2 regions of the Vibrio diabolicus genome follow, and region 1 is predicted to be linked to the other one. Evidence: predicted binding sites of a transcription regulator. Region 1 holds the regulator's gene; the other holds the start of a gene.

Region 1 (7,999 bases):
GCGCCTTTAGACCTAGCAGCGTGTGCGAACCGTATTGAACAAGGCTTTTCGAAAGTGTATCGCCGTTACCTGCTCTCTTCGCTCAAACGCAACGCATTGCAAAAACATCACTTGTTGCATGGCGAGCTCGCTTTGTCCTACAACTCAATAAAACGTGTCACACGATTGTATGAATTCGATGATTTGATCACGGCACCACTGCACGGTTTTAAAGACGCACAAGATTATTACGATCAATGTTCTGGCTTAAGTAAATTACAACAGATCACGCTACCGACACTGATCATTCACGCCAAAGACGATCCATTCATGACCGACGATGTGATCCCGAAATTTGTTCTGCCAGATAATATTGATTACCGTCTCTTTGAGCACGGTGGGCATGTTGGTTTCCTTACAGGTTCAGCGCTCAAGCCGAAATTTTGGTTGGAAGAAGCGCTGCCAGCGTATTACGAAAGTATTGCTGCAGATTACCTTTCTGCTGTATCCAAGCAGCGAAAGCAGTAAACTAGCCGCTCATCATAAAAGTTCGAGGTATTTATGATCATTCCATGGCAAGACATTGCGCCAGAAACATTGGAAAACTTAATTCGTGAATTCGTCTTACGTGAAGGCACGGATTACGGAACCGTCGAGATTTCTTTGCAAGACAAAGTGGATCAAGTAAAAACTCAATTAGAAAAAGGCGAAGCGGTTATCGTGTTCTCTGAACTGCACGAAACCGTCGATATTCAGGTAAAAACAAAATTTTAGACCCTTCACATTTTACCGTACCCCACTCAATGACAAGGCATTGTTACGTGCTATAGTGGGTTATCGACCGTGCAGTAGCAGCCTACTGCACATTACAGGTAAGTAATTTTCGACAAGGTTTGTCATGTCAGCTAAACACCCAATTATTGCGGTTACTGGTTCATCCGGTGCCGGCACGACCACTACATCTGAAGCCTTCCGTAAGATGTTCAATATGATGAACGTTAAACCCGCATGGGTTGAAGGCGACAGCTTCCATCGCTTTACTCGCCCTGAAATGGATATAGAAATCCGTAAAGCGCGCGAGCAAGGTCGACACATTAGCTACTTTGGCCCTCAAGCTAATGACTTTCCAGGATTGGAAGAGTTTTTCCGTAAATATGGTCACGATGGCGCAGGCAGCGTACGTCGCTACCTACACACCTTTGACGAGGCCGTACCTTATAATCAAATGCCTGGAACCTTCACACCGTGGCAGGACTTACCGGAGAACAGTGACGTTCTCTTCTATGAAGGCTTGCACGGCGGTGTTGTGGATGGCGATGTTAATGTTGCGCAGCATGTGGATTTCTTGATTGGTATGGTACCAATCGTAAACTTAGAGTGGATCCAAAAGTTTGTGCGTGATACTCGTGACCGCGGTCATTCACGAGAAGCAGTAATGGATTCTATCGTGCGCTCGATGGACGATTATCTTAACTACATCACTCCGCAATTTTCTCGCACTCATATTAACTTTCAGCGCGTCCCAACGGTCGATACCTCCAACCCCCTTAATGCGAAGGGTATCCCAAGCCTGGATGAGAGCTTTGTCGTAATTCGCTTGCGTGGGATAAAGAAAGTCGACTTCCCATATCTCCTGGCTATGATTGATGGCTCATTCATGTCACGCCACAACACGATTGTCGTGCCAGGCGGTAAGATGAGCTTTGCAATGGAGCTCATAGTTCGGCCTATCCTACAACAGCTCATCGAAACAGGGAAAATTGGCTAAAAACCTGCCTGCGAAGATGTTTACTTTTCATACCGTGATCATGTGCACAGTTTTGCTTACAAAATCTCAATCATGGCACGATTAAAATCAAGAAATCGTTTTCGAAAAAGGATACTATTTCTTACCGAAACACAAGAGAGCTTGCAGCATATAAAAAGTGCTCTTATTCTAGTAGGCCTAATTCAGGCTTAGCTAAAATATGGATAGCGCAAGCGTACCCTGCAGAGGAAGTGAGATATTATGGTTCTAGGTAAACCTCAAACCGACCCAACATTAGAGTGGTTTCTTTCACACTGTCATATTCATAAGTACCCTTCAAAGAGCACGCTAATTCACGCGGGCGAAAAGGCAGAAACTTTGTACTATATCGTTAAAGGTTCTGTTGCGGTTCTTATCAAAGACGAAGAAGGTAAGGAGATGATCCTTTCTTACCTAAACCAAGGAGACTTTATTGGTGAACTTGGTCTATTCGAGGAAGACCAAGAGCGCACAGCTTGGGTTCGTGCTAAATCTCCTTGTGAAGTTGCTGAAATTTCTTTCAAGAAATTCCGTCAGCTTATCCAAGTAAACCCAGACATCCTAATGCGCCTTTCTGCGCAGATGGCTCGTCGTCTTCAAGTAACTAGCCAAAAAGTGGGTGACCTGGCGTTCCTAGACGTAACTGGTCGTATCGCTCAGACGCTTCTGAACCTTGCAAAACAACCAGACGCAATGACTCACCCAGACGGCATGCAAATCAAGATCACTCGTCAAGAAATCGGTCAAATCGTTGGCTGTTCTCGTGAGACAGTAGGTCGTATCTTGAAAATGTTAGAAGAGCAGAACTTAATCTCTGCGCACGGTAAAACTATCGTGGTTTACGGTACTCGTTAATCTCAAACCAGAGTGACGCGAACAAAATTATAAAAGCCACCAATGGCGACATTGGTGGCTTTTTATTTGTCTTGTAACCACATTAAGCTCAGAGCAACAAAAGACTAATGAGCAAGTTGGTTAGCCGAAAGGTTAACCCTAAAAGTTAGCCATTCGTACTTTCAAAGATTTTGTCCGCTGAAGCCGCCACAAAACCTGGGTACAGCTCACCGTTTTCCATCGGGTAGCGCTTAGCAAACTCGTAAAAGCCACCAGGGATAATTTCAGTGCCTTCGCTAAAGCGAACCGCCACTTTATCCGCCATGGTCGATGATTGTTCTAGCAGCACCTCAGGAGTGCCCTTCACTTCCCCGCCGTTTTCATTAATGGTAAATCCGGCCGTACGTAAGTGATCGTTTACTTGCTTCACTTCTTCGTATTCATTGAGCTGGTTAACGCTCACCGTGAAGTGGTTTGCGCCGTAACCATGCGCAGCCAACCAAGATGCATACTCACTTTCTTTAGCCAACGTTTGGTAGTCAGCAAAGCTTAAATCCCACAAGCGTCCACCATGTAAGAATGCGCTATCGTTCAGCTTGCCTGCATCGACTTGTGCCACCAGCTTTTTCACAATCTCTTGCAGCTCAGGTGAACACTCCTCAACTTTTAGCTCACTAATAAAGACTTTAGGTTGCTTCGGATCAGGGTGCTCATAGTGTTTAGCAACCAGCTTTTTACTTTCGAAAACGTAGTCACCACATGCCTGATAGCCAATGGCTACAAATGGTTTAGCTAAGGTTTCGATACCAAGAGGCGCAATATTGAAGGTACGTAAAGCTATATGATCATTAATCAGAGGCTCATCTTCTTGAAGCAGCTGATGTACTTTCGCAGCAGAGGGGCAAAGACGTTGAATGTAATCTTGCCATAGCGATTCAAATAACACATCGGGCGTCATAACGACTCCTTGTTACGAGATGTAGAGTTAAAAGGTAAGCGGAAGTTGACTGCTCGTTCACAACGAAAAGTTGTCCAGAATAATGAACGAGCAGCCATCAACCTGTGACGGTAAATGCCAGTCAGTCAACACGCTTTTCCGAGTCTTTGCTCACTTTCCGTGTTCTGCCAACGATCACTACAACCCATACCTAAATGATTCGCCGGCAAAGTGAGCCGCAATACATGGTTGCGACTCTGTTATTAAAACTTATAGCGCCACACCTGGGCTTAATGTTGCAGGCAAGATAGTCTCTTGACCTTCCATTGATGCCATCGGGTACGCACAGTAGTCTGCTGCGTAATAAGCGCTTGGACGTAGGTTACCTGACGCACCAGGACCACCAAATGGCGCATCACCACTTGCACCTGTGAGCTGGCGGTTACGGTTCACGATCCCAGCACGAATATGGTCAACGAAGTATTCCCATTCTTGGTCGTCAGTTGAAACTAAACCAGCAGAGAGACCAAAGCGCGTGTCATTCGCCAGTTCTACGGCTTTTTCTAGCCCTTCATAACGCACCACTTGCAGAAGTGGACCGAAGTACTCTTCATCTGGTAGCTCAGCAATGTTCGTTACATCAATAATGCCGGGAGAAACAAACGCCGCCTCTCCTGCTTTAGCTTCAATCAAGCTTTCACCACCAAGTGATTGTAGGTTCGCTTGTGCATCGAGAATGAACTTGGCTGCGGCAACGGAAATTTGCGGCCCCATAAATGGCGCAGGCTCTGCAAATGGTTGGTCTACGCGAATATTCTTCGTCGCTTCAACCAGTTTCGTGATGAGCGCATCACCTTTCTCACCCAATGGCACGTACAAACGACGAGCACACGTACAACGTTGACCAGCACTGATAAACGCTGACTGGATGATGGTGTACACCGTGGCATCCAAATCACCGTATTTATCAGAGATCACCATCGGGTTATTACCACCCATTTCTAGTGCTAACATCTTGCCAGGTTGACCCGCAAATTGACGGTGCAATACATGCCCTGTGTTCGCGCTGCCCGTGAACAGTACGCCATCAATGCCTTTCGCATCAGCAAGCGCAATACCGGTTTCTTTCGCACCTTGGACAAGGTTGATCACGCCTTTCGGCAGACCTGCTTCTTCCCAAAGTTTCATAGCTAGCTCGCCAGTCCAAGGTGTTTGCTCGGATGGCTTGAACACAACAGTGTTACCCGCTAGTAACGCAGGCACAATGTGACCATTTGGTAAGTGACCAGGGAAGTTATATGGCCCAAATACCGCCATCACGCCCAGTGGGCGATGACGTAACACAATTTGGTTGCCCGCCGCTTCACGGCTCGCTTCACCGGTGCGGTCATGGTAAGCACGAATAGAGATGGCAATTTTACCTGCCATTGCCGCTGCTTCAGTGCGCGTTTCCCAAATTGGCTTACCAGTTTCTTTGGCAATGACTTCGGCGATTTTTTCGCTGTTCTCTTTTACTTTCTCAGCAAAAGCCAACACGATCGCTTCACGCTCTGCAAATGGGCGTTTTTTCCAGTCAATAAACGCTTCACGCGCTGCAGATACCGCTTGATTCACCTGCTCTGCCGTTGCACCGTTGCCTTGCCAGATCACTTCTTGGTTGTAAGGCGACAGAGACGTAAATGCTTCACCCTGACCTTGTACCCATTCACCTGCAATCCAATGTGTCATTGTTTCTATCCTTAAATTCTGTCGTCTGTTACTGCGGAAGAAGGCGAACAAAATCCCCTTCCTCAACCAAAAGTGCATCCGCAACGTCTGGTGCGATCATGACGCTTTGTGTTTCAGGGTCATACGCCGCTTTGGTGACTGCTGCGCGGAAGTTTTCGAACGATGAGTTGCACATCAAGAAGTCTTGCGTACTGCTATGTTGTGCAATTTTCACTTGCGCACGGAACGAGTGACGTACCGATTCAATATTGCGTAAGTCACATTCAACGGTTGGACCCGCATCGAAAATATCCACGTAGCCACGGTTAGTGAAGCCTTCACGCTCAAGCAGCTTTAATGCTGGGCGAGTATTGTCATGTACTTGACCAATCACGGCTTGCGCTTCTGGACTCAACAGGTTGATGTAAATAGGCAGCTTCGGCATTAAGTCAGCAATAAAGCCTTTCTTGCCGATACCTGTGAGGTAATCCGCAAGCGTGAAATCGATGGAGAAGAAATGCTCTTGTAACCATTGCCAGAACGGCGAGTTGCCTGCGTCGTCTGAAACACCACGCATCTCCGCAAAGATCGTTTCAGAGAAACGCTCTGGGTGCTCAGCCATCATGAGGAAACGACACTTCGACATTAGACGACCATTCAGACCTTGGCGGAATTTCTCACGCAAGAACAAGGTACAAATTTCGCTGTTACCCGTGTAGTTATTACCAAAAGTAAGCAGTTTGACGACATTATTGACGCCAAGCTTTGGTGACGAGTGCACCACTTTACTAATGTGATACGAGTAAAATGGGACATCCCAGCCGATAGATGCTTCGATTCCGGTGGTACCCGCAACCTCACCCGTTTCAGAGTCAAAGCCGACCATCAGGTAGCCTTCATCACCTGGTTCTGCCACATCTGGCTTACCAAAGCTGTACTCTGAGTGTTTGATTCGATTGGTTAACAGTTCTTCGTTAACCGGTAGAGATGTAAATCCGTGACCAGACTCCACCGCACAAGTGTGCAGCGCGTCATAATCCGACATCGCGATAGGGCGAACTACTAGCATCAATACTCCCTCCAGATGCAAGAAGATCCTAACTATATTGTAGGAACAATTCCCCCATCAGAGATCCTTGACGGGGGGCTGCGTTGACGTTGAAACTGATATCGCGCTTAAACTAAAGTCGCGATCGCTTTATCCAGTTTCGCCAAGCCTTCTTCAATTTCTTGTTGTGTGATAACGAGTGATGGTGTGAAACGTACGACATTGGCACCCGCAACCAATACCATTAGACCCTGTTTGCCCGCAGCGACGAGAACATCACGTGCGCGGCCTTGCCATTCTTCATTTAGTGCAGCGCCAAGCAATAGGCCTTGACCGCGCACTTCTGAGAAGATGTTGTACTTAGCATTGATCTTCTCTAGACCTTCGCGGAACATCGCTTCGCGTTCTAGCACACCAGCCAACACTTCAGGCTTAGTAACTTCTTTCACAACTGCTTCTGCTACAGCACACGCGAGTGGGTTACCGCCGTATGTTGAACCGTGTGTACCGACTTTCATGTGCTCTGCTAATTTTGCAGTAGTCAGCATTGCACCGATTGGGAAACCGCCACCAAGTGATTTCGCGGTGCTTAGAATATCAGGTGTAATACCTAAACCTTGGTAAGCGTAGAAGTTACCTGTACGACCATTACCGGTTTGCACTTCATCGAAGATCAGTAGCGCGTTGTGTTTGTCACACAGCTCACGTACTGCTTGAGCAAACTCAGGCGTTGGTGGCACGATACCGCCTTCACCTTGTAGCGGCTCCATCATCACCGCACATGTGCGATCAGACATGTGTGCCTGTAGTGCTTCGATATCATTGTAAGGTAAGTGGGTAACGTCACCAGGCTTAGGACCAAAACCGTCAGAGTAAGCCGCTTGACCACCAACCGTTACGGTGAAGAACGTACGACCGTGGAAGCCTTGTTTGAATGCGATGATTTCTGATTTCTCAGCACCATGTACGTCAGCAGCGTAACGACGTGCCAGCTTAAGTGCCGCTTCGTTCGCTTCTGCGCCAGAGTTAGCAAAGAATACGCGCTCAGCAAAGCTCACTTCTGTTAGCTTTTTCGCCAGACGAAGTGCTGGTTCGTTCGTCATCACGTTACTTAAGTGCCAAAGCTTATTAGCTTGCTCTGTTAATGCATTTACCATTACTGGATGACAATGGCCAAGACAGCTCACTGCAATACCACCAGCAAAGTCGATATATTCATTACCTTCCTGATCCCAAACACGTGAACCTTCACCTTTAACAGGGATCATTTCCATCGGGTTATAGCAAGGTACCATTACCTCATCGAATAAACCGCGCTCTACTTTAATTTCCGTTGTCATTGCACATTCCTTCTTGATACCGCATGCGTAGCAGATAAGCGAATTTAACCGGCGCTCTTTGCCAGCAAATAATGTTTTGCATTTAAGCTATTGCGGCATTGTATTTACATTTAATTAACCATTTCAATAGTGATTTATTCTTTTCGTTCTCGAAAGCAACTTCCATTAATCACTGCTTATGACTATTTATGCATCAAGAAAGTAAAATAGAGAAGCGATTTTTTATAAATGTTATGTAATACAGGGGATAGAAGGTTTAAAAAGACATGAATAGACAAAGAGGCCAGAATGAACCGCATAGTTTTGCAATCCACTCACCTCGGCAAAAAGATGAATGATTTGTTAAGAAAAGTGATCGCGATCAGATC
Region 2 (7,999 bases), 1.4 Mb from region 1:
TGAATATGGTAAACCTCTTGGCCACCGTGCGGGTTACAATTAACGATCAGGCGATAGCCGTCTTCCGCAATGCCTTCCTCTTTCGCCAGTTTTTTAGCAACAGTGAACAAACGCCCCATCATTGCTTCATCTTCAGCTTCAACATCATTCGTTGTTGGGATCAATTTATTCGGAATAATGAGAATATGGCTCGGTGTGCGCGGGTTAATATCGCGAAACGCAGTCACCAACTCATCTTGATAAAGAATATCGGCTGGGATTTCCTTACGAATAATTTTACTAAAGATCGTTTCTTCCGCCATGAGGACTCCATTTTATAAAGGTAATTAGACCCCAATTAGTATGCGCCAACCAAAAGCGGAGCTCAATAAAAACAGTGTTCACTTAACATTATTAATCAAACGCTAATTAACGAAGCTTTTTTTGTCGTGTGCGTCATAAAATGCGCGTCACAAACTCAATACAATCCAATGAATTTTGTTACTTTTTTAAGACAATTATTATTTTTATACCCAAGTAAGCTCAAAATTCTTGGGTAGCTTGTCTATTTTTGGGAGAGGAAGCTCACTTATGCGAGGTTCAGTTATTAAAAGGATGTATGCGGGCTTTGCTCTGATCATCATCCTATTTGCCGTCACAATTGCCATTATGATGGGAGGAATGAGTGATATTCACGGGAAGTTTGGCACCGTGTCTAAATCATCCCTACCACTGGTATCGTTATCTAACCAAACCAGTGTTGAACTGCTTTCTGCCGACAAATCGTTTAAAGATTTTCTGACGACAGAGAATAAACAACGCATGGATGAAATGCGTCAGGAATTTGCTAGATCTCAACAACGTTTCGAATCCACTTTGGGTCAACTGGAAACTGCGAGCCAAATCTATCCCTCTCTTGCCGAACCGTTTTCACAATTAAAAGCGTTAGAGCAGAGCTATTTTACTGAAGCTCTTGAAGCCATGGACAACTACGAAGCGATGTTCGCTGCGCAAGAAAAAGTGCAAAAATCGTCACGTCGCTTCCAAAAGCTGAATACCGAGTTGTCGGTCGGCCTTAAAGAATATGTGGCAGATCAAACCAGCATTTCTGTCAAAGTCATGGCGAAGAGTTACTTCATTAAGCTAAAAGATGCCGAAGTTATAACCTCTGATGCCCTCGCCAGCTCTGATCCTGAGTTTGTTACACAAGCCGTGACCAAAAACCGCAAAGCAGTGACTCATTTGAACTATGCTTTCCGTGGTTTAGTTACTCAATTACCTGAACTAAAAACAGCATTTGGTGAGTCGGTAGAACAATTCACACGCGACGTCGGAATGCGTGGAGGTGTCTTAGACCAGCACAATAATTACCTCAATGCTCGTGCAGCGCTATACAACAACATCGCCAACCTAGCGAATAAAGTTGATTCAACCATGGCGATTCTTGAGCAATTTACGACAACCGCAACGGATAAACTTAATGAATCGTTAGCAGACGCTGGTGACATTTATTCTGCGGGTGTGACAAAAGCCATCATCATTGGCGTTGTTGTCGTGCTACTTGCCACAGCGATTGGCTACCACATCGCGCACAGCGTTCGCGAGCCATTGACTCGTATTCTAAAAGTGCTTGAAAGCCTGACTGAAGGTGACATGACACAACGTATCGATATTCGCTATAACAACGAGTTCAGCCGAGTGAGTGGACACATTAACTCACTCGCCGACAGTCTTCACGAGATCCTAGTGAAACTCAACGAAGCGTCAGAGAACCTATCTTCGACCGCAGCAACAAACGAAAGCACGTCTTCGCAAGCGCAAAGCAAATTAAGCTCACAACGCGAGCAAACAGCAAACGTTGCGACCGCAATGACGGAAATGTCTCACTCAGTGCAAGAAGTCGCTCAAAGTGCACAAGGTTCACTAGAAATGGTGCAGCGTGTCGAATCAGCCTCTGAAGACGGCAGAAATGTCATGAGCAGCAATATCTCGACCATAAATCAACTGGAAACGCGTTTGAACGAATCCGTTTCCGCTGTCTCTGAACTTCAAAAAATGAGTGGTCAAATTGGTTCTATCCTCGATGTGATTCGCAACATTGCTGAACAGACTAACCTACTGGCATTGAATGCAGCAATTGAAGCGGCTCGCGCTGGCGAACAAGGTCGCGGCTTTGCGGTAGTGGCCGATGAGGTGCGTGTGCTTGCATCCAGAACCACTCAGTCCACCACTGAAATTGAATCGATGATCAGTAATCTGCAATCCAGCTCTCAGTCAGCAAATCAAGTAATACAAAGCTGTATGAGCGATATGGAGATGTCTGTTGAGCAAGCATCAAAAGCGAACAGCTCAATGGAAGAGATTCAAGCGCTAATCATCGAAATCAGCCAAATGAGTACGCATATTTCGCAAGCGGCAGCAGAGCAAAGTGAAACCTCAGCAGACATTGCACGCAGTATTGAAGATATCAATAGTATCGCCGATGAAAGCTTCCAAGCTATGTCGAGCATCGCACAGACCAGTGAATCCCTGACTCACTTGGCTCATCAGCAGAATGAATTGGTTCACCGCTTTAAGTTATAAATAATTTATAAATTTGAGCATTAATTAGTGCAATCAACTGTATAAGGGCGACTTTTTGTTAAGTCGCCCTTGTTTTTTATCAGCCATGTCTACATATGATTAATATGGCCAGCTCATCCCCTTGCACATCTCTTTTCGAGCGGCCTCATAAAAAGGAAAATCTATGGCTGTTCATGTTGGTATTATCGACCAAGACCCAGTGAGATTGGTCACTCCTCTATTAGATAATCGTACGCTAAGCACACATATCGTCTTCATCGGAGACAAGAGCCAGTTAGATATATTTGACCGACTGAGTGCCGTTTTAGAGCAACGAGACATTACTTCCGAATTTTTTGAAATCCCATCCGCCGTCAATACTTCGCTGATCAAACAAGCGATTCAAAAACTGGCAAAAGATCTCCATGAGCGCGGCGAAGATGTGAAATTGAACGCCAGTTGCGGTCTTCGTCATCGCTTATTGTCTGTGTACGAGGTTTTCCGTACCTATCGCTGGCCAATTTTTGTGGTTGAGCCAAGTAGCGATAAGCTTTGCTGGTTATACCCAGATGGCAAAGAAGATACTCAAGTCGAAGACCACATTACGATTGCTGACTACCTCACTATCTTCGGCGCACGCGGCGAGTTCCACCACGTTGATTTACCTCCTCTTCTTGATAAAAAACTGTATGAACTTGGTGAACGCTGGGCCTCAAATGCGCTTGAACTTGGTCCAGGCTTAGCGACTCTTAACTACCTTGCAACCACATGCCGCAAAGAGCAAAAACTTGATGTGGAGCTTTCTGAAAAGCAACAAGGCTACCGTGAGCTCAACATGCTGCTTTCGGACTTAGTGGAAGCGCAAATCGCCACTTATGAGAATGGCGTTCTAACGTTTGCAGATGAAGATGCACGCCGCTTTTCAAACGGTGAATGGTTAGAGACTCTGGTACACAGCACGGTCAAGCAAATTCAAGATACGATGCCGACGATTCAAGATCGCTCTTTGAATGTTCAGGTTTATCGCAAACTTGGTGAAAGTGAAGTACGCAATGAGTTGGATGTTGCAACAGTGGTAAACAACAAGCTCCACATCATTGAGTGTAAAACCAAAGGTATGCGAGATGACGGCGATGACACCTTGTACAAGCTAGAATCCCTCAGAGATCTGCTAGGTGGTTTACAAGCACGTGCAATGCTGGTGAGCTTCCGACCGCTTCGTCACAATGACATTACTCGTGCAGAAGATTTGGGGCTAGCTCTGATTGGCCCTGATGAGCTTAAAGACTTAAGAACACACCTAACGGCTTGGTTTAAAGACGCAGGTGGCTCGGACGAGATCTAGTATCAGTGATAAAAGCTAGAATTCAAAATGATCAAAAGCAGCGTTACAGGCTGCTTTTTTCATACCTAATTTTTAAGTGTGGGTTTAGATAGGTAGAAAAAAACCAGAGGCGTGCCTCTGGTTTTTCCGTTTGTTTAAAATGCCAATTATCGCGGCTTACAGCATTTTACGCGCTGCTTCTACTACCACCTTAATTGAACGAGCTTCCGTCTCTTTCAGAGTTGAATGATCTGGAATCTCTTTTTGTGTACGGTTGATGATTACACCCGCCACACAACCTGCTTTTAGACCAGAGCTCGCACACATTGTTAGCAATGTCGCAGACTCCATCTCAAAGTTAAGTACGCCCATGTCTTGCCATTCTTGCATAGAACCTTGGAAACGCTTAACAACGCGACCAGAGAACGTGTCGTAGCGCTCTTGACCTGGGTAGAAAGTATCACTTGAAGCTGTCACACCCATGTGAACCGCAGCGCCAGACTCTTCTACTGCCGCTTTCATTGCAGTTGCTACTTCAAAGTCAGCAACTGCTGGGAATTCCATTGGCGCAAAGTGTAGGCTCGCACCGTCAAGGCGAACTGACCCCGTCGTTACGATCATGTCACCTACGTTTACATGCGGTTGAATTGCGCCAGTTGTACCAACACGTAGGAAAGTACGAACACCAAGCTGCGCGAGTTCCTCAACTGCGATAGAGGTAGAAGGGCCACCAATACCTGTAGAACAAACCACAACAGGTTTACCGTCTAATTCGGCACGGTATAGCGTGTATTCACGGTGACTTGCTAGAAATACTGGGTTTTCCATTTGTTCTGCGATTTTTTGAACGCGCGCTGGATCACCAGGAATGATGGCTAGAGTCGCACCATTAAGATCAGCTTCAGTAACACCTAAATGAAATACAGCTTGAGACATAAGTCGCTCCTTATTGTGGCTTATTTTATGAACAATAAGCTCATTAATCAGTTGTTGGGTACAAATGCACTGTAGCGAACCTTTCACCAACATAGAGTGATCACAATCACAATGAGAAAATGTAATGAAACTATAATTTCACCCAAAACAAGCAATGATCACACTTTTGGAGAGTTTGGCTCATTTTGTTGCATAGCGATGCGTGATTTCAAAAACAAACTAAGACATCTTATTGAATTTCGTCGATACGGTTAAAAAAGCCCGAGACACGAATGCCTCGGGCTTTTTATTAGCTAGTTAGGTAGGTCACTTGGCCTGCTTGGACTCAAAACGGAGTAATCTCAACGCATTTAACGTAACCAGTGCAGTTGCGCCGCTGTCGGCTAATACTGCCACCCATAGACCCGTAATGCCCAATAAACTTGTCACCAAGAAAACGCCTTTCAAACCAAGCGCTAACGCAACATTCTGACGAATATTACTTAACGTCGCACGCGATAGTTCTATCATGGCAGGTAACTCAATCAGACGATTGTGCGTTATTGCCGCGTCGGCCGTTTCCAGCGCAACATCCGTACCGCCTCCCATCGCAATACCGATACTCGAAGCTTTCATCGCTGGCGCATCATTAATACCATCTCCCACCATTGCAACGGTGTGTTGCTGTGATAGTTTCTCGACGTAATGCACTTTATCTGCTGGTAATAAGCTTGCTTTATAATCCAAGCCTATTCTGGTCGCCATTGCTTCAGCACTTCTCGGGTTATCACCGGTTAGCATCACCGACGTTATCCCAAGCTCCTTCAACGTAGCGATAGCTTCTTGGGCATCTGGGCGCAATGTATCTTGCCATGCGATCACGCCAATGACCTCGTAATCGTAACGCACAATAACAACCGTTTTACCTTGTTGTTCCAACGTCACCACTCGCTCTTCGGTTTCTTGAGAAAGTGGGAAATCGGCCTTAGAAGGCGTGACTACTTGGACTATTTTCCCATCGACGTAACCTGTGACACCAGAGCCCACTTGCGCGGTTTTATCTAGCGCTTCAGGAATAGGAAGCCCCTGCTGTTGCACTTTATTAACTAAAGAAACCGCGAGAGGATGGCTTGAGCCAACTTCGATTGAGGCTGTCAGGCTAAGTAACTTGTCTTCATCTACATCAAAAGCAAAGACGTCGGTCACCTGCGGCTTACCTTGCGTCAATGTACCGGTTTTATCAAATGCGACGGACTCCACCTTACCAAGCAACTCAAGCGCCGCACCACCTTTGATTAATGCCCCCCGCTTCGCCGCAGCCGCCAAGCCAGAAGTAATCGCTGCAGGCGTTGAAATAACCAACGCACAAGGACAGGCGATCAGTAACAGGGCAAGTCCTCGATAAATCCACGTTTCCCACGGTTGAGCAAACAACAGTGGTGGCGTGACGATAACCATCAGGGACACCAACATCATCAGCGGCGTATACCAACGGCTGAATTTATCCAGAAAACGTTCTAATGGTGCCTTACGAGATTCTGCTTCTTCAATCAAATGGAGAATTCGGTCAATCGCATTCTCGCCTTGACGAGAAGTCACCTGTAAACGAACGACTTTATCGACAACCACAGCTCCGGCCATCACTTTGCCACCCGTTTGGTGCTCAACGGGAACGGATTCTCCCGTTAACGCACTTTCGTCAAAACTCGCAAGCGCATCTTGCAACACACCATCCGCTGGCAAACGACCACCGGGGGCAACTTCTATAATATCCCCCGGCTTAAGCTGAGCTGCAGGCACCTCTTTACGCTCACCATCAACAATTAAAATTGAATTTTCTGGGACTAAGTCCATTAGCGCTTGGACACCACTTCGAGCGCGGGATGATGCATATGCTTCTAACTTTTCACCAATAAGGAAAAGCAATAACACCATTGCCGCTTCAGCGGTTTCACCTAAATATAAAGCGCCGAGCGCTGCCACACTCATTAACGTTTCAATCGCAAAAGGCGTACCGCTACGCGCCAACTTGAACGCTTTGAGCGCAATTGGGTATAAACCCAGTAAACAGGTCAACGTGAATAACCAAGTGCTTATTTGAGGGTCGATCTTAGAAATTATTGCCGCGACAACCATCGCACTAGCAATAGAGAGAATTTGAATGTTGTCTTTTACTACCCCACGCCAGCCCTTCGTTGCGGTATTTGGTTTTGGAGCATCGAGTGAAGAAAGTGGAAAACCTGTTTGTTGGGCTGTATGCTCTATCGTAGAGGTCAGCTCGCGATCGTCAAAATCGACAACCAGTTTTTCTGTTGCAAACAAGACTTTTGCTTGGCTAACACCTTCCAAAGACGTAATAGCCTTCTCAAGCTTTTGTGCACATGAAGGGCAATCCATACCTGACACAAGCCACGAGTTTCGAATTGAGGAATCATTCTCCCTTGAGGGCTCTTCTTCCTCACCTGGGTCGGCGCTACAACTCCCTCCGCTGCAACATGAACTTTCAGACACTTCTACGCCAGCTTGAGAAATGTTGAGTGAAGATTTTACTGGTGCGCAGCACGACTCGCTCGCGCCAAGCGGCACCGCAGTTTTGATTTTGCTAGATTGGCAACCTTGATGTTTCGTACACATAATTTATTTTCCTTATTGGTGTAGGCTCTTTGCCTATGACTAAGGATAAACCTTAGAGCTAGCTCCAAGGTCAAGGTGATTTTTTAAAAACTCGTCGATTGAAAATAAAAAAGACGCCGAAGCGTCTTTCCAAATGACTTATTTAAAATCAAGCACCTATGATATTTGATCAAAAAGGTTAAACTGGATGCTTAAAACACTCATTTAAAGTCATCCCGATGGCGCGCAGCACATCTCGCCTAGTGATAACGCCAACCAATTTACCTTTACCGTCAACCACTGGATACATTTTTGGCTTACCAATCTTCATCATGTCAGCCAACTCAATCACTGACATGTCTGGAGAAACAGATAAAACATCGTCATGCATACACTCTTGAACGGTATGCGTATCTTGGCAGTGATAACTCGCTTTCACCAATTTATCTAACAAGTCTTGCTCTGATAAGAATCCAACTACCTTTTCATTCTCATCAATGACGGGGCCACCTAATGTGACGCTTTGCATGACTTTATTCAAAGCAGCCGAAAGTGACATATCTTTAGTGAAGGTCACCGCTTGCAACGTCATGTAATCTTTTACTT

Evidence for each region. The regulator CRP, encoded in region 1, controls carbon source genes, mostly activating them, when cyclic AMP is high. The targets are predictions, from matches to a motif close to TGTGANNNNNNTCACA.
Region 2: the regulator CRP is predicted to act here: its motif matches at 4,897-4,912, upstream of udp (uridine phosphorylase).

Annotation. Positions count from the first base shown of each region.
Region 1 covers NZ_CP042451.1:312,489-320,487, reverse strand. Annotated here, with positions in the region: gene FR741_RS01560 (hydrolase) at 1-507, shown strand, start outside; gene FR741_RS01555 (YheU family protein) at 541-753, shown strand; gene FR741_RS01550 (phosphoribulokinase) at 878-1,747, shown strand; gene crp (cAMP-activated global transcriptional regulator CRP) at 1,988-2,620, shown strand; gene FR741_RS01540 (DUF1338 domain-containing protein) at 2,766-3,557, opposite strand; gene astD (succinylglutamate-semialdehyde dehydrogenase) at 3,807-5,264, opposite strand; gene astA (arginine N-succinyltransferase) at 5,293-6,312, opposite strand; gene FR741_RS01525 (aspartate aminotransferase family protein) at 6,420-7,631, opposite strand; gene FR741_RS01520 (aminodeoxychorismate/anthranilate synthase component II) at 7,993-7,999, opposite strand, start outside.
Region 2 covers NZ_CP042451.1:2,211,949-2,219,947, forward strand. Annotated here, with positions in the region: gene hinT (purine nucleoside phosphoramidase) at 1-302, opposite strand, end outside; gene FR741_RS10490 (methyl-accepting chemotaxis protein) at 571-2,562, shown strand; gene FR741_RS10495 (DUF1887 family protein) at 2,726-3,886, shown strand; gene udp (uridine phosphorylase) at 4,043-4,801, opposite strand; gene FR741_RS10505 (zinc/cadmium/mercury/lead-transporting ATPase) at 5,108-7,414, opposite strand; gene FR741_RS10510 (CBS domain-containing protein) at 7,593-7,999, opposite strand, start outside.